Regions from separate parts of the Micromonospora cremea genome, predicted to be linked through region 3. Evidence: riboswitches for the same ligand, from Rfam matches in the RefSeq annotation. Region 3 holds a riboswitch; each other region holds the start of a gene.
What was found. Region 3 has a riboswitch for cyclic di-AMP ahead of BUS84_RS23725 (C40 family peptidase). Riboswitches for the same ligand answer to the same signal wherever they lie in the genome.

Region 1 (7,870 bases), 2.1 Mb from region 3:
CATTCCGTGCAGCAGCAGCAGGACCGGCCCGCGGCCGGCTTGACCACCCGATTCATCCACCACGGCCGCAGTCTCCCACGGTTCGGCGACGGGTACGAGAGTCCCGGTCGGCGGCACGCGGGGGGACACCGATCGATGGAGATCCACTGTAGAGTTCGCCGCCTGGAAGGGCAGAGTCATCTGTCGATCCCTTGGGGAGAGGAGTCCACCGAGCTCACGAGGCAACGATCAGCACTGGTGGCGGCCCTGGCGGCCGTCGCACTCGGCTCGGCGCCCAGTGCCCCCGCGCTCGCCACCACCCCGAGCGTCCCCGCATCGGGTGCCGACGTGGTGGCGGCGGCCGATCGCGTCCTGCGGGTCTACAACAACAACATCGAGAACCTGGTGGTGAACAACTCCGACGGGACCTGCACCCGGATCTCCGGGCCGGACCACCTGACCTCGATCCTGGTCGACGACGCCGGCCGCACCGGCACCAGTGGCGTGGTGGCACCGGACATCCTGATCGTCCAGCAGGTGCGCGGCACCGGCCAGGCCGAGGCGTACGCCGATCAACTGTCGGCCAAGTTCGGCTACCCGGCGGGCACCTACCGGGCGATCGTGGCCTGGAGTGACCCGGAGCCGTGGGGCAGCACGCACAAGTGCAGCTCGCAGTCGCTGGGCGACCTCAAGAAGAAGCAGACCAACGGGATCATCTGGAACACCAGGACCCTCAGCCTCGCCGCCGGCGACATCTCGAAGTACTGGAGCGCGGGCTGGCTCAAGCCGGGCACGGCGTACTCCAACGGCGCCGGGTGCACGCTGTACAAGCCGCCGAACAGCGACCCGGACAGCACCGACTACTACAAGTGGAAGCGCAGCAGCGCCATCGCGGCCCGGTTCACCATCAAGGCGACCGGCACCAGCGTGTTCGCCGCGACCATGCACCTGCCCGAGGAGAACCGGCAGAACGCCTGCGCCGGCGACGGCGACCGGGGCATCGCCAACACCGGCATCCACCTCGGTGCGGACGCGACCAGCCTGTTGAACGCCTCCACGATCCGCATCGTGGGGATCGACGCGAACCGCACCGGCATCGCGCCGAGCACGTTGAGCGGGTACGGCATGACCGGCTACGGATCGAAGGCCACCAGCGGCTCCAGCAAGATCGACTACCTCTTCGTGGAGGGCAGCGTGCAACCGTCCAGCATCGACCACACGGTCAGCGGGACGAAGTCGAACCACCTCGCGCTGTACGGCTTCATCGGCTACTGACCGCACGGAGAAACGCCGCGGGCGCCGGCCCCTTGTGGGGGACGGCGCCCGCGGCGGCTGCGCCCGGGTCAGGCGGAGTAGCCCCGAGTGGCGATCCAGTTCGCCAGGTCGATCGTGGTGATCCAGTACGACGGGTCGGCGGCGTTCGCCGAGTCGGCGATCCGCACGGTCCGGCCGTTGTCCTTGTAGCCCACCACGGCGATGTAGTGCCCGCCGCCGTAGGAGTGCCAGCCACCATCGGTGTCGGTGGCGTCGCCGACGACGTTGGCCACCACGCCGCGGCCGGCGGTGATCGCCGCGACCACGTCGGCCTGGAGCTGGTCCATCTGGGCCGGGCTGGGCGTGCCGGCGAACATCCGGGTCCGGTACGGGGAGCCCTTCACCTCGGCGTTGAGCACCCGGGTGGTGTCCAGGGCCGAGTTGGTGCCCATCTCGGTGGTGCCCAGCTCGCCGCCGAGCTCGTCCTGGGTGCGGTCGATACCGGTGGCGCTGAGCGCGTTGCGGGTAGCCGCGGGTCCACAGTTGTAGTACGTGTTCTGCGCCTGGTAGTCGTAGTCGAGCACCTTGGTCGCGGGCGGCTTCGGCGGGGCCGGCTTACGGGTCAGATCCGGGTTGCCGCTGGCCTTGGCGGCGGGCGACGCGGCGCTGGCCGTCGGGGCGGCGGTGCTCGGCGAGGTGCTGGCCGAGGGGTCCGCGACGCGCGCCTCGCCGCGGGACGCGATGGTGTCGCTACGCATCTCGGCGACCGTGGTCGCGGTGTGCTGGCTGGCCGGGGCGTCGTCGGCGCCGGCGATCAGGGCGCCGGTGGTGGTCGCGAGCGCCAAGGCCGCGGCGGAGGCGGCGACGATCTGGTAGGGGCGCTCGGTGGCGAGACGACGGAGCTGACGCTTCAGGGTGTGCTTCACGGGGTCCTCCACGGATGGGGGGGAGAGCGGCACACCGGGCCGGACCGATATCCGGGCAGGCGCCAGCGCGCGGACCGTGGTCCGCGGGTGGTGAACCGCTCAGGGGATTGCCCGGCGTGGCCGGGTGGGAGAGGCGGTGACCCGGGGGTCAGCTCACCGGACGGATGAGCGGGGGCACCGCGGCGCCGTGGAGGCAGGGGAACAACCGAGGAGTGGAGAGGTGCTGCACGAGGATGGAACTCCTTCCGACACCGCCTACCGGGTTAGCTGACGGATTCGGGCGGGAAGATCGCCCTACCGCGGGCCGTGGCTCGCGGATTCACCCCGGACTTACTGATGGGTCCCCGGTTCGTTGATCACGATTGAGCGGGTCGGCGCGGCGTCGCCTCTTGCGATCGGTTACCGCACCGGACGGGACGACACTACTGGCCTGTTCAATCCCTGCCAAGCCAGGTTCACCTGCGTAAACCTGAAATCGAGCGCTAATTTCTGCGCGTATTGCCACTGACGTGACTCGATGGGACAACCGGTTACGGCGGCGATGCTGGGCGACAAGCGGACAGGCCGTCGACAACGGCACGGCATTCGCGGGGAAAATTCGTCCGAACGCGACGTGCGCCCGATTTCCCGCCGGTGTGACCGGGCTCACCCGCCAATTCGGAAGGTCAGCCCACGCGGGCCGGACGCCAGCGCGTCGCGGCTGCCGGACGGAACGCCGCCGTCACCGTCCGGCGGGCCGGCGCCAGGTTCGGCCGCAGCCGGGCCGCCGCCGCGTACGCCTCCTCGGCGAGGACGCGGGCCGACTCGGCGGCCAGCTCCGCGTCGCGCCAGGCCGACCGTTCCCGCCCGGCGGCCGCCCGGTAGTCGGCGAGCCTCGCGTCCCGCACCGCCCGACTGAGCAGCACCTCCTGCTCGACCGGGTGCCGGCGGGGATCCCAACCGTGCCGATGCGTGAACACGTCACCGAGCTGCCGCATGGACAGGTCCCCGCGCCAGTGCGCCGCCATCGCCGCGCGGTGCAGGTAGCGCTCCCGGCCGGCGTACTCGGCGGGGGTGCGCGGGGTACGCGGGGTGGGCAGCGCCCCGGCGCCGGCGAACCGACGGGCGGCGGTGTCCGCCTCGTCGTACGCGGCCCACGCCCGCTCCACCTGCTCCTGAGCGGCCAGCCAGTCGGCGCGCCGTCGACGGGCGGTCTGCGCCGCGCCCGCCGCGGCGACGGCCACCTCCTCGGCGTACCGCCGCAGGTCGGCGGCCTCGGCCGCGGCGGCCTCCCGGGCGGTGGGCGCCGCGGGGGTCGGGTCGACGGCCGGCTGGTCCCGCTCCGGGCGGGCGACCAGCACGGTGAGCACGGTCAGCGCCAGCAGGAACAGTGCCGACCAGATGGCGGCGGCCTGGGGCACTTCGGTCAGGAACTGGTAGAAGACGACGGTCTCCATGGTCGGCACCTCGGGGTGAGAGCTGTGCGATGGGAACCGCACGGTCGTGGCGGAGCCACGGATCGGCGGCGTGCGGAGCTGACGGCTCGACAGGCGCGGCGGGAGGGACGCTCGTCCCGGTGGCTCAGCGCGCGGGTGGGGCCCGGGGCGCTCGGCTGGCGCGGCCGTCGGTGCGGGGCAGCGGGTCGGCCCCGGCGTCGCGCACCCGGGTCGCGCCGGTCGGAGCAGCGGGGACGACGGTCAGCACGCCGGGCGGCACCGGCTGCGGGTCGGCCGACCATTCCGTGGACGCCGTCTCGGCGGCCCACTCAGCGGTCGCGTGCTCCGCGTCATCCACCGCGGCGGACCGGCACGACGGCGCGAGCGGACCGGGGGTGAACGCCGACGGCGCGGCGGCCGGCGCCACCGACGACGCGGCCGAGGCCGGGGCCTGACCGGCGCCGAGCGCCAGGGCGGCGACGACGGCGAAGCTGGCCAGCACGCGTGCCGCCCAGCGCGCCACCCACCACAGCGGACAGGTGAGCGCGGCCGGAAGCACGTTCCCACGCTACCGCCGCGGCCGATCGAGCGCATCGGTGCCGGGCGTGTCGACCCACGCCGCGCCGATCGCGCCAAGCCCGCTGACCAGGGTGGACGGTGTCAGCGCGAGTCGGCGTACGTCGATCGCTCGCCCGCCCGCCCGGCCGTGCGGGCTCCGGCGTTGCCGGCCTCGGTGCCGCCGGCTTCGGCGTTGTCGACCTCGGTGTTGCGGGCCTCGGTGCCGCCGGCGCGCTGCCGGGGGACGACCGCCGGTCGGGCCGGGCGGCGCGGGGCGAGCCGGCGCATCATCGGGGTTTCGACAAAGCGGTGCAGCAGCCCGGCGAGGACCAGGTTGACCAGCAGGAAGCCGAGCACCACCGCAGGGCCGCGCCAACCGCCGAACCCGGTCCCCCAGTCCCCGGTCCAGCGCAGCACGGTCGTCATCACCAGGACGTGCACCAGGTAGAAGGCGAAGGAGACCTCACCGAGCCAGACCAGTGGGCGGGAACGCCACGGCGAGGGCCGGCCCCGCACGTCCGCGTCCGCCGCCGCGGTGATCACCAGCAGGTACGCCACCGCGAGCAGCGTCGTCCACAACTCGGCGCGGATCCACTGCACGGCGGCAACCCAGGTAGCCACGAAGATGACGCTGGCTCCGGTCAGCCCGGGGCCGCGCCACCGGCCCCGGCGCATCAGCTCGGCCGCCACCGCACCCAACCAGAATTCCAGCGAACGCGCCGGCGGAAAGATCTGGGTGAACCACCAGCGGCTGACCTCCGGCACCAGTTGCTGGGCCGGCCAGAGCGCGAGGATCAGCAGCGGCAGGGCGATGACCAGCGTCCAGAGCAGCGCCGGTCGTGTCCGGCGCAGCAGCGGCAGGGCCAACGGCAGGCAGAGGTAGAAGAAGAACTCGCAGGACAGCGACCAGCTCACCGTGTTGATGCTGTAGAACCAGCCCGGCCGGGGGTCCCAGGCCTGCAGCAGCAGCAGGTTCTCCAGCGCGGCGGCCGGCGGCACCGGGTCGGCGAACCACCAGGCGACCAGCAGCGCCGCCGCCCACAGCACCAGGTGGTTCGGATATATCTTGGCGATCCGACGCCGCCAGAAGGTCCGCCGGGAGTCGCCGGGACGGGCCGACCAGACCAACACGAATCCACTGAGGACGAAGAAGAACTGCACCCCGGACAGGCCGAGGGCGAACAGCCCGTCGATCACGGCCTTGTAGTCGGGCTCGGCGATGATCCGCATGGTGGCGGCGTGGAAGCCGAAGACCAGCAACGCGGCGATCCAGCGCAGCCCGGTCAACGAGGGCAGCCGGGCCGCGGCGGGTGCGTGCCGGGCCGCCGACACAGCGGCGGTGCTGGTCATGCCGGGATCCCGACGCTCCGCAGGGTCACCAGCACGTACCTCTCCTCCCCGGCGCGGCTGCGGACGGCGCGCGACGGCAACGCCCACGACGGCCCGGCAGGGCCGCACCGGGGCACACTACTACCGGGTCACTACCGGGTGAACCGGACGTGTCTCACCGGTGACGGACGCGCAACGGGCCGGCTCCGCGCGCAGGTCGGCGGGCGGCGTTAACCTGCCGCTCCGCGCAAGTTCAGGGATTCCACCTCCTTGCGCCACGCCAGGTTCCGGGGCCGGCCACCCGGGCCGTCGAAGGTGGCGGGGTGGTCAATGAGCCGACGCACGCGCCGCTGCTGAGCATCGTCGTGCCCGTGTACGGCGTCGAGGCGTACCTGTACCAGTGCCTCGAGTCGATCCGGGCCGACATTCCGGCGGGCGAGTCGGACGCGGTCGAGCTGATCGCCGTCGATGACGCCTCCCCGGACGGCTGCGGGGCGATGCTGCGCTCGTACGCCGCCGGCCGCGACGGCGTCCGCGTCGTGCACCTGAGCAGCAACGTGGGTCTGGGTCTGGCCCGCAACGCCGGCCTCGACGTGGCCACCGGCCGGTACGTCTGGTTCGTCGACAGCGACGACTGGCTGCCACCGGGCACCATCTCGGCGGTGCTGGACCGGCTGCGCCAGCACCAGCCCGACGTGCTGATGCTGGATCACCTGCGGGTGCAGGAGGACGGCCGGCGGGAGGTCGACGCGAGCAGTCACCTGCTGCGCGGGATGCCGGCCGTGGCCCGCCTCACCGACCAGCCGCAGCTGCTGCGCGTCCAGCACACGGCGTGGAACAAGGTGGTCCGCCGGGCCTTCCTGGACGAGCTGGAGCTGCGGTTCTTTCCCGGCTGGTACGAGGACATCCCGTTCAGCCACCCGCTGCTGATCGGCGCGGAGAAGATCTCCGTGCTGAACCGGGTGTGCTACCTGTACCGGCAGGGTCGGCAGGGCGCCATCACCTCCACCCGCAGCGGTCGGCACTTCGACGCGTTCGGGCAGTACGAGCGGCTGATGGACTGGGTCCGCCGGCGGCACCCGGACGAGGGGTTGCAGGCCGAGCTCTTCCAGCTGATGATCAGCCACTACCTGGTGGTGGTCGGCAACGACGACCGCCTGCACCCGCACCTGCGGCGGGCGTTCTTCGACCGCGTCGTCGAGCACTACCGCCGCTACCTGCCCACCGGCGGCTACCCGATGCCCGCGGGCGTGACCGGGCTGAAGCACCGGCTGGTCGGGCGCGGCGACTACCGGGCGTACTCGGCGCTGCGCCAGGCGCACCGGGTTGCGGGCCGGCTGCGGCGGCCGGGCTCGGCGGGCGGCGCCGGATCGGTCGCCGCCGACGAGGAACCCGGCCGACCGGCCGGCGGTGCGACGGGCACCGGCGACGGGCACGCCGGCGGCGACGTGGCACCGACCCGGCCCGACGCGCTGGCCGCGGGCCGCCTGCCGTGACCGCCCGCACCGCACACCACGCCGGGAGCCGGGTCGGCTCCCGGCGCCCTGGTTTTCCAGGTCCTCCGCCCGCCGGGTGGACGACGACAGCACCACCGCACTCCGGTGCGGACGTACCTGAGCAGAGGTCGGAATGACGGCGACAATCAAGATCGGACCGCACGCGGTCGGTGCCGGCGAGCGGCCCTTCGTGGTCGCCGAGATGTCCGGTAACCACAACGGCGACCTGGACCGGGCGCTGGCCATCGTCGACGCGGTGGCGGAGAGCGGGGCGCACGCGCTCAAGCTCCAGACGTACCGCCCGGACACCATCACGATCGACGTCGACACCCCGGCCTTCCGCATCTCCAGCGGGCACGAGCTGTGGGGCGGGGAGAACCTGTACCGCCTCTACGAGCGGGCGCACACCCCGTACGAGTGGCACGGCCCGATCTTCGAGCGGGCCCGTCAGCGCGGCCTGACCGTCTTCTCGTCACCGTTCGACGCGACCGCCGTGGAGCTGCTGGAGTCGCTGGACGCACCGGCGTACAAGATCGCTTCGTCGGAGCTGGTCGATCTGCCGCTGATCCGGTTGGTGGCCAGCACCGGCAAGCCGATGGTGATCTCCACCGGGATGGCGACGGTCGCCGAGATCGACGCCGCCGTGCGGACCGCCCGCGACGGCGGCGCGGCGGGCATCGTCCTGCTGGCCTGCACCGCGTCCTACCCGGCCCCGCCGGCGGACAGCAACCTGCGCCGACTGCCGGTGCTGGCCGGCGCGTTCGGTGTGCCGGTCGGGCTCTCCGACCACACGCCCGGCATCGGGGTGGCGGTCGCCTCGGTGGCGCTCGGCGCCTGCTTCATCGAGAAGCACGTGACATTGGACCGGGCCGACGGGGGTGTGGACTCCGACTTCTCGCTCAACCCGACGGAG
Region 2 (7,870 bases), 460 kb from region 3:
GGGCGGCGCAGGCGGCGCAGGTCATTCCGCCGATCGCCAACTCGATCCGGTTCGGCGCCTCGGGCAGCGGTCTGCTGGTGGTGGTCATCATCTGGTCCCGTCAGTTGTGCCCGTGCCCGGGGGTGCCGTGGTCGGCGCCCCCGGTCGGTGTGGGTCCGCTCGGGGTGGGGTCGCCACCGGTCGCCGGTGCGCCGGTCGGCGGGGTGCCGGCGACCACGGTGAACTCGGCGGTGTGCACCGACCCGCCGTGCCGGAAGTCGAGGTAGAGCCGGTAACTGCCGGCCGAGGGCACCTCGGCGAGGAAGTTGACGGCCGGTCCGGGCCGGGTGCGCCCGTGGCCGGGTGTCCCCTCCGGGTGGACGTGCAGGTACGCCAGGTCGCCCCGGCGAAGCGCCACGAGATGGCCGTACGCGCCCAGGTAGGGCTCCAGGTCGGTGACCGGCTGCCCGTCCCGGCTGACGGTCAGAGTGAGCGGCGAGGTGCCGCCGGGCTGCACCGCGCCGGCCAGGGTGACCGTGTAGCCGTCGACGGTCGTGCTGGTCGCCGGTGCGGGCAGCGGCCGCTCGGCCAGCGGGCCGGGGACGGTCACGTCCACGCCGAGGGTCAGCGGCTCTCCTCCGGTCGGGGCGAAGTCGGCGAACGCCCGCCACTGCCCGGGGCCGGCCAGCGGGGTGGCGACCCGCCAGGTGCCGTCCGGGGCGAGGTCAGGGTGCACGTGGCGGAAGCCGGAGAGGTCCCGCCGGGCGACGATGAGATGCATCTGCTTGTCGTGCGCCACGTCGAACCGGGTCACCGGTCGGCCGTCCGGGCCGCCGATCCGGAAGGCGAACTCGCCGGCCGGGGCTGCGACCGGTTCGAGGGTGTAGCCGCGGTCGGCGACGAGCAGGCCGCCAGGAAGCCGGTCGGCCGACTCGTCGTGCTCCCCCTGGCCGGCCGGGCCCGGCTGGTGGGCCGCGCCGTCGTCGTGCCGACTCTCGGCGACCGGGGCGGCGGGACCGGCCACCTGCCCGATCCCGTACGCCGCGCCGAAGACCGCCGCGAGGCCCAGGGCGAATCCGCCCAGTCTGGTAACCGTGTTCATGGCGAAGCCTCTCGATCAGGCGTCGACGAGGTCGTAGCCGGCCTCGTCGACGGCGGCCCGGACAACCTCCACGTCCAGCGGCTGGTCGCTGCTGACGGTGACCCGGCCGGTGGCCAGGTCGACCTGAACGTCGCGCACGCCGGCGATGGCGCCGACCTCGGCGCTGACCGAGCTGACGCAGTGACCGCAGGTCATGCCCTGCACCTGGTACGTCGTGTTGACCATCGAACCGTCTCCCTCCGCCACCTCCGAGCATATACCCCCCTGGGGTAATTCGAAGGCGGACATCTGTCTTGTCCTGTACCGCTACCCCGTGGGGGTATCCGACAGGAAGGGACACTACCATACCCCCCAGGGGTAGGCTATCCTTGTCGCCATGACCGCACCCACTCCGATCCGCGGATACACCGCCAGCAAGGACCAGCTGCTCGCGCGGCTCCGCCGCGTCGAGGGGCAGGTCCGGGGCATCGAGAAGATGGTCGATGAGGACCGCTACTGCATCGACGTGCTCACCCAGATCTCCGCGATCCAGGCCGCCTTGGACAAGGTGGCGCTGGGGCTGCTCGACGGGCATGCCCGGCACTGCATGCACGAGGGCGCGGCCGAGGGCCGGGCCGACGAGATGGCCACCGAGATGATGGCGGCGGTCGGCCGGCTGATGAAGCGCGGCTGAGACCCGAGCCGGCCACGAGCGACGCTCGCCCGGCCCGACGGACGCGCCGTCAGTCGGGCTCCGGGTCGAGGCGTACCCCCCGCAGCAACTGGGCGTTGAGCGCCACCACGATGGTGGACGCGGACATCAGCACCGCGGCCAATGCCGGGCTCAACGCCACCCCGGCCCACGCCAGCACCCCGGCCGCCAGTGGCAGCGCCACCACGTTGTAGCCCGCCGCCCAGGCCAGGTTCTGCCGCATCTTCCCGTATGAAGCCCGGGAGAGCCGGACCACGGCACCGACCCCGCGCGGGTCCGACGAGGCCAGCACCACCCCGGCGGACTCGATCGCCACATCGGTGCCCGCGCCGATCGCGATGCCGACGTCGGCGCGCGCCAACGCCGCCGCGTCGTTCACCCCGTCGCCGACCATCGCCACGGTCAACCCCCGCCGCTGAAGCTCGGCCACCCGGCCGTCCTTCTCCGCCGGCAGCACCTCGGCGAAGACCTCGTCGACACCTCGCCGGAACCCCAGGTCGGCGGCGACCGCGTCGGCCACCGGGCGGGCGTCACCGGTGATCATGGCGATGGTGCGGACGCCCGCGGCGCGCAGCTCGACGATGGCCGCCCGGGCCTCCGGACGTACCTCGTCGGTCAGCGCGAACGCACCGAGCAGGGTGCCCGGCAGCCGCACCAGGTGCAGCACCGCGGCACCCCGCGCCGACCACCGGCCGATCGCCGCATCCAGGTCGGCCGGGAGCGACAGACCCAACTCCCGCAGCAGCGCCGGGCCGCCCACCGCGTACTCCGTACCGTCGACGGTGGCCTGCACCCCGCGGCCCGGCAGCGATCGGAACCCGGCGGCCGGGGCCCGGCCGACGCTCCCGGCCGCCGCCACGATCGCCCGGGCCAGCGGATGCTCGCTGTCGGACTCCACGCCGGACGCGATCCGCAGCAGCTCGTCCCGCTCGACGCCGGGTGCCGTCACCAGATCGGTGACCACGTGCTCGCCCCGGGTCAGGGTGCCGGTCTTGTCGAACAGCACCGCGTCGACGGTCCGCATCCGCTCCAGCGCCAAACGGTCCTTGACCAGGATCCCGGACCGCGCGGCCAACGCGGTGGAGAGCGCGACGACCAGCGGAATGGCCAACCCGAGCGCGTGCGGGCAGGCGATCACCAGGACGGTGACCGTGCGGACCACCGCCTCGTCGGGCTGGCCGAGCACGGTCCAGACCAGCACGGTCACCACGGCGGTGCCGGTGGCCAGGTAGAACAGCGCGGCGGCGAACCGGTCGGCCAGCAACTGGGCCCGCCCGCCGGATCGCTGCGCCTGCGCGACCATCCGCTGGATGCCAGCGAGCGCGGTCTCCTCACCCAGCGCCTCGACGCGGACCCGGATCGCCGAGTCGGTGGCGACGGTGCCGGCCACCACCCGGTCCCCTACCGACCGGGCGACCGGACGCGACTCGCCGGTGATCATCGACCCGTCCAGCTCGGCGCCGCCATCGACGATCCGGCCGTCCGCCGGAACGCGCCCACCCGGCCGGACCAGCACCACGTCGTCGACCCGCAGCTCGGTCACCGGCACCGGCTCGACCCGCCCGTCCGCCGCCACCCGCTCGGCATCGTCGGGCAGCAACGCGGCCAGTGCCGCGAGGGCGCCCCTGGCCTGGCCGATGGCCTTCATCTCCTGCCAGTGCCCGAGCAGCATGATGGTGACCAGCGCGGCCAGCTCCCACCAGAAATCCAGGTCGAAGGCGCCCACGCTGGTAGCCAGTGACGCGGCGTAGGCGACGGTGATGGCCATCGCGACCAGCAGCATCATGCCCGGTGCCCGATCGCGGACCTCGCGGACCGCACCGACCAGGAACGGCCAGCCGCCCCACCAGAACACCACCGAGCCGAGCCCGGGCCCGACCCAGGACCGGCCCGGGACGTCCAGCCCGAGGCCGAGCCGGTCCAGCACCAGGTGGCTGGTCAACACCACCGGCACGGTGAGCGCCAGGCAGACCCAGAACCGGCGGCGGAACATGGCGGGATCGTGCCCGGCGTGCTTGTCGTGCCCGCCGTGCTGCTGCGGCCCGCCGTCGGCGTGTGGCTGATGGCCCCCGGGCCCGGCGTGTCGCTGGTCGCCGGCGGGGCGACCGGGGTCGGGCGGTGACGGCGCGGGCATGACTCCAACATGCCGGTCCGGAAACCGCCGCGCGGGCGGTTGGACAACCTCGACACTCCGCCATGACCTGCGTCCCCGGGTCGGGCTGGTTAGCATTCCGACGATGGCCCTCCGGATCCCGCTACGCAGTTGGGCAGAGGTGCCGCCACGATGTGGCGTCGCCTCCCGCCGACCGGGCCGAGCGCTCACCGCCCGTAGTCACGCAGTCGCCAACCAGCGATCCGGCGCGCTCGTCGCCGCTTTCCCGCGGCGGCGGTGAACCGACCGGCCCGCCGGCACGTACCCCGCACCGGATCGTTGGGAGTCTCGCATTGGGTTCCGACCACACCCGTCCCGCTCCGTCCGCCCCGCCCCGGGTGCGACGGATCCTCATCGCGACGGTGGTGCCCCTCTTCGTCGCGACCGTGCTCGCCGCGGTGGTGCTCTGGCCGCGCGACGGGTCACCACAGACCGACGGCGGCGCGAACGTGCCGCGGTACCACGGCACGGTGACCCGGGTGGTGACCGAGCCCTGCCCAGCGACGGCGACGAGCCCCGAGGGCACACCGAGCCTCGGAGACGGGCCGTGTGGCACGGTGGACGTCCGGGTGAAGGACGGGCCGGCCTCCGGCCAGCAGGTCCAGACACCGGTGCCGGCCGGACCCGGCGCGCCCCGGGTCGAGGTCGACGACGAGGTCATCCTGGTTGAGCTGACCGATCCGACCGATCCCACCGCCAGCAGTTGGAACATCGCCGAACACCAGCGCGGCGCGCCGCTGCTGTGGCTGGCGGTGATCTTCGCCGCCGCGATCGTCGCGTTCGGCCGGTGGCGGGGCCTGGCCGCACTGGCCGGGTTGGCCGCCAGCTTCGCCATCCTGCTCACCTTCGTGCTGCCCGGAATCGGCGCCGGCCGGTCACCGCTGCTGGTCGCGGTGGTCGGCGCCGCGCTGATCATGTTCGTGGTGCTCTACCTGACGCACGGGGTCAGCGCCCAGACCTCGGTCGCGGTGCTCGGCACCCTGGGCAGCCTGGTGCTCACCGGCATACTGGCCACCATCGCCACCGCCGGCACCCACCTCACCGGCTTCGGCAGCGAGGACGCCACCACGCTGTCGATGTTCCAGGCCGACGTGGACCTGCACGGTCTGCTGCTCGCCGGGATCATCATCGGCTCGCTCGGGGTGCTCGACGACGTCACGGTCACCCAGGCGGCAACCGTGACCGAACTGGCCAACGCCAACCCCGGGCTGACCCGGTTGCAGCTCTACCGGGCGGCGACCCGGGTCGGCCGGGCGCACATCGCCTCCACCGTCAACACCATCGTGCTGGCGTACGCGGGCGCCTCGTTGCCGCTGCTGCTCCTGCTCACCGCCGACTCCCGACCGATCGGGCAGCTCCTGACCAGCGAGTTCCTCGCGCAGGAGATCGTCCGCAGCGCGGTCGCCACGCTCGGGCTGATCGCCGCCGTACCGCTGACCACCGGGCTGGCCGCGATGGTGACCGCAGCCGGCCGCCAGGACACCGCGCCCGCCGCCGACGCGCCCGCCCCGCGACCCCAGCCCGACCGCGCCGAGGCACTGGCCGCACTGAGCTCCCCACGCACGGGTCGACTCGATCCCACGTCGCCCGACCCGGCGCGGACCACACCCCCATCCACCGCCACCGACCGGTGGCCAGAGCCGAACAGGAGCACGGATACGGCATGGTGACACTCCTCAACGTGACCAGGTGGGGCATCCGCCCTGAGAACCGCGTCACTGGTCACTCAACGCCATGGCGAAATGACGCTTTTGATCGGTATCAGGGCGTAGCTCAGCCGGTCGACTCTCGGGTAACCTCGCTGCCGGTCACCGCCGAAGGCGCGAAGCGGCGCCTGCGGTGCCACCGCCCAATCGCCAACCGGCGAGCCGGGAACCCAGGTACGTGGGGTGAATCCGCGAAAGCGGTAGGGGCCACTTCCGCCCCGAACCCGTCAGCTAACCCGGTCGGCGGTCGACGGAAGGGAACATTGTGACGGCACCCCTACGCCGCTGGTTGACACCCGTGGTGGCCGTGATCGCCGCACTGACCGTGCTCGCCGGGCCCCTCCCGGCGCAGGCCGCCCCGACGACCCCCACACCGTCCGGGCACGAGGAGGACGGCGAGCCCCAGCTGCTCAACGACGTGATCGAGCAGACCAACCGCAAGTACTCCGCGGCCAAGTCCAAACTGGACAAGTCGAAGAAGAAGCAGCTGCAGCTGGCGCTGGAGGTCGAGCGGGCCAAGGCCGACCTGGATGCACTGGCGCCGCAGGTCGGGCAGATCGCCGCCCAGTCGTACCGCACCGGCCGGATCGGCCCGATGGCGATGCTGCTGGAGAGCGAAGCCCCTGACTCGTTCGTCCAGCGCGCCGCCGCGCTCGATGAGATGAACATGGTCAACGAGAAGAAGCTCGCCGAGGTCAACACGGTGAAGGCCCGCGCCGAGCAGGCCAAGCTGGCCCTCGACGCGGAGGTCCGCGAGCAGCAGAAGCAGACCGCCCTGATGGCGAAGGAGAAGCGCGACGCGGACAAGGCGCTCGCCCTGGTTGGCGGCAAGGGCTTCACCGGCGGGCTGGTGTCGGCCACCTCGCCGGTCGCCCGGCTCGGCCCCGGACGGACCGCCGACGGTGACTGGAAGTCCGAGTCCTGCAGCGAGAACGACCCCACCACCTCGGGCTGCGTCACCCCGCGCACGCTGCACGCGTACAAGGAGGTCAAGCGGGCCGGCTTCAACCGGTTCGTGGGCTGCTACCGCTCCGGCGGGCCGTGGGAGCACCCGAAGGGCCGCGCCTGTGACTGGTCCTTGCAGAAGAGCGGCTTCAGCCCGTGGCACAACGAGGACACCCGGACGTACGGCAACAACGTGGCCGCGTTCCTCATCCGCAACGCCGACCGGCTCGGCATCTACTACGTGATCTGGAACCGGCAGATCTGGTTCCCTGCGACCGGCTGGAAGTCGTACAGCGGGCCCTCGAACCACACGGACCACGTGCACATGTCGCTGCTCTGATCCCGCGATCTCCGTCGAGGGCCGTTCCGCGTCACGCGGGGCGGCCCTCGTCGTGTCAGGCGGCGGGCGTGCTGGCGCCGGTCGGTACGTCGAGCGTCGCGGCCGGCACGGCGGCCACCGGACGCACCATCCCGGCGGCGAGGCGGTACGACACCCCCACCACCGCGCACCGCCCCTGCGCCACCTCGGCGGCCAGCACGGGCGACTGCCCGAGCAGCGCCTCGACGGTCTGCGCGATGTGGATGTCGACGATGCCGTCGATGTCGTCGACCCCCTCGGCGGCGGCCCGACGCAGGCTGGGCAGCACCGCGTCGACCACTGCGCGCAGGTGCCCCTGGGGCGGTGTGCCGGTGGCGGCCGACTCCCGGGCCGCCTGTACCGCACCGCACGAGTCGTGGCCGAGCACCACCACCAAAGGGGTGCCGAGCACGGTCACCGCGTACTCCACGCTGCCCAGGACCTCCGGGCCGGTGGTGTGCCCCGCGGTGCGGACCACGAACAGGTCACCCAGCCCACGATCAAAGATGATCTCGGCGGCCAACCGGGAGTCGGAGCAGCCGACGACCACCGCGAACGGATGCTGCCCGTCAGCCACCGCCGCGCGGTGCCCGGCGTCCTGATTGGGATGGCGCGGGGTGCCGTTGACGAAGCGGCGGTTGCCGGCAGCCAGTTCGGCGTACGCCTGGGCCGGATCGGCCGGCACCCGGTCCGGGGTCCGCTGCGGACCCGGCTGGCCGCCGGGTGTACCGGGACGGCTCATCCCCGCACCTCTCCTCCACGCGTTTGACCTGCTCAGCCGACTCTTCAGCGGGGCGGCGGCGGGCGCTGACTCGGGCTCCACGGTCACACGCACCGCAAGATGCGTCAAGATATGCGTGATATAGATTTCATACGTTGCCCCTGGGCCGGTGCTCCGGCGACGCTCCGAGGGCGCGGCGGCAACCGGAGAGGCGGA
Region 3 (5,937 bases):
CCCGCACTGTCAGCTTGGGAAGCTGATGTTCTGCCATTGAACTACACCCGCAAGCGGCACCACTGTACCTGAGTCACCCAGCCGGTGCACCCAGGTGCCCCCACGGTGCGCCGGGCTCACCACCCGGCCGCGCCGCAGGGACCACTCACCCCGGGCAGGCCAGCCGCATGCTGACCGCGTGGAACGCGTACCGCGCGGCGTAGCTCCCGCGTACCACCGGTGCCGGCCCCGTCACGACGGGGCCGGCACCGGCGTCTTTCCCCAGGACCGGATCGTGGGCCGCGGTCAGGCGGCCGAGCGCTGGACGTCACGGCTGCGGCGGGCCGGGCGGGTCTGCGGTACGGAGGACGGCCCGGCCGCCGCGGGCGGAGCGTGCGGGTCGAGCCAGACCTGAACGGCCGGCCCACCCGGCGCGCCACCGGGGAAACCGGCGCCGTGGTGCTCGCGGCGAGCCAGCATCGCCACGTCGACGGTGAACTCGAACAGCCGCCAGTCGACCTGCGGGGCAGCCCGCGCGCTCTGCGCCAGCCGGGCCACCTGGGCCGGATCGGTCACCGGCCAGGCGCGCCCCGCCACGTACGCCTCGTCGTCGCTCTCCTCCGGCGGGAACGAGTGCAGCGCGTAACGGCCGTCGCGTTCGAGGTCGCGGCGCTTCGGCGAGTCGAGAATGAAGCAGAAGAGACCCTCGTCGGTGATGACCGGGGAGACCGGATGGACCCGCGGCCCGCCGTCGGCGCGGACCGTGGCCAGGTAGCCGAAGCCCGGCCCGTACTGCTGGAGGAGAACGCGGATCCCGTCGGCGAGTCGGGGCTCGTCGGCGGCGAATTCGGACCAGGAAGCCATGCCGGTATTCTATCGAACAAATGTACGACCAGCGACCTCGACGCGCTGGTCACCGGCACCGGATCTGGCTGTCGCCCACAACGCCGCTATGGTGGTCCGATGCTGCTCTCCGACCGCGACCTGGTCTCCGAGATCAAGGCCGGCACGCTGGGCCTGGAGCCGTTCGAGCCCACCCTGGTCCAACCGTCCAGCATCGACGTACGACTCGACCGGCTGTTCCGGGTCTTCAACAACCATCTCTACACCCACATCGACCCGGCGATGCAGCAGGACGACCTCACGTCGGTCGTCGAGGTGCCCGACGGCGAGCCGTTCGTGCTGCACCCGGGGGAGTTCGTGCTCGCCTCGACGCTGGAGGTGATCTCGCTCGGCAACGAGCTTGCCGGCCGACTGGAGGGCAAGTCGAGCCTGGGCCGGCTGGGCCTGCTCACGCATTCCACCGCCGGCTTCATCGACCCGGGCTTCTCCGGGCACGTGACGCTGGAGCTGTCCAACGTGGCGAACCTGCCGATCACCCTCTGGCCGGGCATGAAGATCGGGCAGCTCTGCATCTTCCGGCTCTCCTCTCCGGCCGAGCACCCGTACGGCTCGGCGGTCTACGGCTCGCGCTACCAGGGGCAGCGCGGGCCGACACCGAGCCGCGCCTGGCAGCACTGGCGCACCTGGCCGACCCGCTGAAGCCACCCGTCGGGCATTGCGCCCGCCGGATGTCAAGGAGGGGCCCCTCCTATACGAGAAGGGGCCCCTCCTTACATCTCAGCCTGGGCGGCCGTAGCTGTGGATGGGGCCGTCGTCGACCTTCTTCATCTTGATCGGTTGACCGGCCTGCGAGGCGTGCACGACCCAGCCACCGCCGACGTACATGCCGACGTGGTGGATGTCGCTGTAGTAGAAGACCAGGTCGCCGGCGCGCAGGTCGGCCCTGCTGACGTCCTTGGTCACCCGGCTCTGCTGGGCGGCGTTGTGCGGCAGTGACACCCCGGCCTTGGCCCAGGCGGCCAGCATCAGCCCGGAGCAGTCGTACGAGTTCGGGCCCTCGGCGCCCCACACGTAGGGTTTGCCGATCTGCGCGCAGGCGAACTTGACGGCCACGCCGGCACCACCGCCGGGGTAGCTGGCCGGGCACGGGGCCGGACGCAGCGGGCCGCCGCCACCGTTGCCGTAGACCTTGAGACGCAGCTTCTGCAGGCGGTCGATCTCGTCGTTGATCTGCTTCTTCTTGGCCGCCAGCTGGGCCTCGGTCCGGGTCAGCTGGGCCACCATCTCGTCCAGTGGCGCCTTCTGCCGGGCCAGCTCGTCACGCAGGTCGGACACCTGCCGCACGTCCTGCTGCTGGTCGTGCGCGAACCGGTCGAGCATCTCGAGCTGCCCGACCACCTCGCTGGGCGACCGGCTGCCCAGCACGGCGTTGACGGTGGAGACGTTCTCGCCCTTGTACGCGCGGACAGCCAGGGAGCTGACCTTGTCCATCGCGGCGTCGACCTGGCGCTCCAGCGGGGCGATCCGGGCGGCCAGCGCGTCGGCCTGCTTGCGCTTCGCGGCCAGGTCGGTCCGGGCGGCGTTGTGCCGTTCGATGATCGGTTCGAGCTTGTTCCAGTCGGCGTCGATCTGGCGCTCGATCTCGGCGACGGACGGGTCGGCGTGGGCCGCCGTGGCGCTGCCCGTCAGGACGACGGCAACGCCGACCAGGGCGGCGAGGGCGGTGGTGAAGCGGGACCAGCGTGGGCGCGGCACGATCGACGTCGGGCCGGCTGACGCCGACCGCTCGGACGACGGCCGCGGGGCATGGTGAGCCACCGGGTTCCGTACTCCTTCTTCCTGACCGCCTACCGGGTTAGCTGACGGGTTCGGGCGGGAAGGTGGACGCCCTACCGCAGTGGCTGCGGATTCACCCCGGAAAACCTGGGTCCCCGGCTCGCTCGGAAGCGACTCGGCGGTGTCGGTCCGTTACCGCCCGGGTGGGCGGAGCTGCTGTCGGCCCGACGAATGACCAGAGTAGAGACGGCCGTTACCGATCCGCAACCGGTGGGGCCGTGACACTCCGTACCGATTGCCGGGGGCGACGACCACAGCTGGAGGTTTCCTTCCACGAACATCGGTAGCAGGAAAGGTATTGACGCGCGCTCCGGGCGGGGTGAAGGTGACCTCACCTTCGCCCGTCAGATCTAGGGTGGTCGATGCACCGTCCAACCCTGTTCACCGGCCGGCGCGCGCACTGCTCGCCGCCGCCGTGGTCGCCGCCGCGACCGCGGTACCACTACCCGCCGGCCCAGCCGCGGCCGCACCCACCGCCGACCGCCAGCAGCAGTACGCCGCCGCGGCGACCGAGTACGGCGTGCCGGCCGACGTGCTGCTCGGTGTCTCCTATCTGGAATCGCGCTGGGACAGCAACGCCGGCACACCGAGCACCAGCGGCGGCTACGGCCCGATGCACCTGACCGACGCCCGGCACGTGGTCGCCCTACCCGGGCGCGGCCACCACGACGCCGGCACCGAAGACCCGCGCGGCGACGACTCCCGCCCCGCCCGGGCGTTGGCGCCCCGACCGGCCGAGGAGCCCGCGCCACCCGCCGCCGCGTTGCAGACCGTTGACGCCGCCGCCGCGCTGACCGGCGCCGATCCCGAGTCACTGCGTACCGACGCGAGCGTCAACATCCGTGGCGGCGCGGCACTGCTGGCCGCGTACCAGCGGGAGATCGGCGCTCCGGTGGGCGCCGACACCGACCCGGCAGCCTGGTACGGCGCGGTGGCCCGCTACGCCGGCGCGGACAGCGCGGACGCCGCGGCCGCCTTCGCCGACGAGGTGTTCACCACCATCGGCGCCGGCGAGTCCCGGGTGACCGACGACGGCCAGCGGATCACGCTGGCGGCCCGGGCGATCCAACCCCAGCGTTCCTGGCTGGACCGGCTGGGACTGCGCCGGCTCGCCCGCCCGGACGGGCTGGAGTGCCCCCGCACCATCTCCTGCGAGTGGATCCCGGCGCCGTACGAGGCGTTCGGCGCCGGGGACTACGGCAACCACGACCTCTCCGACCGACCCGGCCGGCAGAAGATCGAGTACATCGTCATCCACGACACCGAGGCGAGCTGGGCGACCACGCTGCAACTCGTCCAAGACCCCACCTACGTGAGCTGGCACTACTCGCTGCGCTCGGTGGACGGGCACATCGCCCAGCACGTGAAGACCAAGGACGTCGCCTGGCACGCCGGCAACTGGTACGTCGACGCCAAGTCGATCGGGCTGGAACACGAGGGCTTCGCCGCGCAGGGCACCTGGTACACCGAGGCGATGTACCGGACCTCCGCCAAACTGGTCCGGCACCTCGCCCAGCGGCTGGGTATCCCTCTGGACCGCCAGCACATCATCGGCCACGACAACGTGCCTGGCACCGTCGCGGCGAACGTGCCCGGGATGCACTGGGACCCGGGCCCGTACTGGGACTGGACGCACTACTTCAACCTGCTGCACGCGCCGCGGCTGGACACCGGCATCCCCGCCAGCGGGCTGGTCAGGATCGACCCGGACTACGCCACCAACCAGCCCGCGTTCACCGGCTGCGTCACCTCCGGCGTGCCGTGCGCACCGCGCGGCTCATCGGCGGTGGTGCTGCGCAGCGCGCCGTCCGCGGACGCGCCACTGGTCAACGACATCGCACTGCGCCCCGATGGCACCCCGAACACGATGGCCGTGTCGGACCACGGGGCCCGGGCGTCCGCCGGCCAGACGTACGCCCTCGCCGGCCGGCAGGGTGACTGGACGGCGATCTGGTATCTCGGGCAGCGGGCCTGGTTCCACAACCCGGCGTCCGCGCCGACCGCCAGCTGGACCGTCGGCGTGGTGGCCACCCCGAAGCCCGGGCGGGCCACCATCCCGTTGTACGGGCGGGCGTACCCCGAGGAGGCGGCGTACCCGGCCGGAGTGCCCTACCAGCCGATCTCGCCGCTCCAGTACACGCTGTCGGCCGGCCAGCGGTACGCCGTCGGCGCGGTGCTGCCGGGCGAGTACTACAAGGCCACCACGTTCGACGGCTCGTCGCCGGGCGACTGGACGGTCATCCGCAGCCAGAACCGGTACGCGCAGATCCAGTTCGGCCACCGGATCATGTACGTCGACCCCGCCGACGTGCAGCTCCTGCCGTCCCCGGTGGGCGCACCCGGCTGAACCGCTGAACGGCACGAGGGCCCCCGGTCGTTCGACCGGGGGCCCTCGTCGTGCCTGCTGGATCAGCCGGGTCTGCGGAACCCGGCGACCGGCATGTAGTTGATGCTGGCCACCTGCACCGGTTTACCGGCGCGCGGCGCGTGCACCATCTTGTCGTTACCCAGGTACAGGCCGACATGGTGCAGGTCGCTGAAGAAGAAGACCAGGTCACCGGGGCGGGCATCGGCCCGGGAGATGGCCTTGCCCTCGTGCCACTGGTCACCCGTGTGGTGGGTCAGGCTGATCCCCGCCGCCTTGTAGGCGTACTGGGTCAGGCCCGAGCAGTCGAACGAGTTCGGGCCGGTGGCGCCCCAGACGTACGGCTTGCCGATCTTGCCGCAGGCGGTCCGGATCGCGGTGCGGGCCGCCGCGCTGACCACGCCGTTGATGGTCGGGCAGCCCTCGGTCTTGACCGTGGTCTTCGGCAGGGACGCCTCGAGGCGCTTGATCTCGCCGTCGATCTGCTTCTTCTTCGCCGCCAGCTCGTTCTGCTGCTTGGTCTGGGTGGCGATCAGCGCGTCCAGCTTCTGCTTCTGGCCGTCGTACTTGGCCCGTACGGCCAGCACGCCCTCGACCTCCTTGCGCTCCCGCGCGGCCAGCCGGTCGAGAACGGTGAGCTGCTCGGTGAGCGTGTCCGGCTTGGCGCTGACCAGCAGCGCGCCGATGTCGTGGGAGGGACCCGACATGTAGTAGCGGGAGGCGAGGTCACCGACCCGGTTGAGCGCCAGCTCGCTCTGCAGCGCCAGCGGCTCGATCTTCTTCTGCAGTTCGGACGACTTCTTCCGGTTGGCCTTCAGCTGCGACCGCACCTTGTTGTACTGCTCGATGGTGGGCTCCAACTGCTCCCACTGCTTGTCGATCTGCGCCTCGATCTCGTCGACCGTGGGCGCGGC

Region 1: linked by a shared signal. The riboswitch ahead of BUS84_RS33615 (C39 family peptidase) and the one ahead of BUS84_RS23725 (C40 family peptidase) in region 3 are both predicted to bind cyclic di-AMP.
Region 2: linked by a shared signal. The riboswitch ahead of BUS84_RS25915 (coiled-coil domain-containing protein) and the one ahead of BUS84_RS23725 (C40 family peptidase) in region 3 are both predicted to bind cyclic di-AMP.

Annotation. Positions count from the first base shown of each region.
Region 1 covers NZ_FSQT01000002.1:4,284,155-4,292,024, reverse strand. Annotated here, with positions in the region: gene BUS84_RS33625 (alpha/beta fold hydrolase) at 1-63, opposite strand, end outside; gene BUS84_RS33620 (hypothetical protein) at 238-1,254, shown strand; gene BUS84_RS33615 (C39 family peptidase) at 1,323-2,171, opposite strand; cyclic di-AMP (ydaO/yuaA leader) riboswitch at 2,397-2,538, opposite strand; gene BUS84_RS33610 (hypothetical protein) at 2,825-3,595, opposite strand; gene BUS84_RS33605 (hypothetical protein) at 3,720-4,133, opposite strand; gene BUS84_RS33600 (acyltransferase family protein) at 4,235-5,482, opposite strand; gene BUS84_RS33595 (glycosyltransferase family 2 protein) at 5,785-6,957, shown strand; gene pseI (pseudaminic acid synthase) at 7,091-7,870, shown strand, end outside.
Region 2 covers NZ_FSQT01000002.1:2,671,589-2,679,458, reverse strand. Annotated here, with positions in the region: gene BUS84_RS25945 (heavy metal translocating P-type ATPase) at 1-88, opposite strand, end outside; gene BUS84_RS25940 (hypothetical protein) at 101-1,081, opposite strand; gene BUS84_RS25935 (heavy-metal-associated domain-containing protein) at 1,097-1,306, opposite strand; gene BUS84_RS25930 (metal-sensitive transcriptional regulator) at 1,458-1,754, shown strand; gene BUS84_RS25925 (heavy metal translocating P-type ATPase) at 1,804-3,765, opposite strand; gene BUS84_RS25920 (YibE/F family protein) at 4,218-5,594, shown strand; cyclic di-AMP (ydaO/yuaA leader) riboswitch at 5,761-5,891, shown strand; gene BUS84_RS25915 (coiled-coil domain-containing protein) at 5,896-6,915, shown strand; gene BUS84_RS25910 (carbonic anhydrase) at 6,971-7,675, opposite strand.
Region 3 covers NZ_FSQT01000002.1:2,211,954-2,217,890, reverse strand. Annotated here, with positions in the region: tRNA gene BUS84_RS23740 (tRNA-Gly) at 1-51, opposite strand, end outside; gene BUS84_RS23735 (pyridoxamine 5'-phosphate oxidase family protein) at 286-843, opposite strand; gene dcd (dCTP deaminase) at 943-1,521, shown strand; gene BUS84_RS23725 (C40 family peptidase) at 1,600-2,640, opposite strand; cyclic di-AMP (ydaO/yuaA leader) riboswitch at 2,653-2,789, opposite strand; gene BUS84_RS23720 (N-acetylmuramoyl-L-alanine amidase) at 3,014-5,005, shown strand; gene BUS84_RS23715 (C40 family peptidase) at 5,068-5,937, opposite strand, start outside.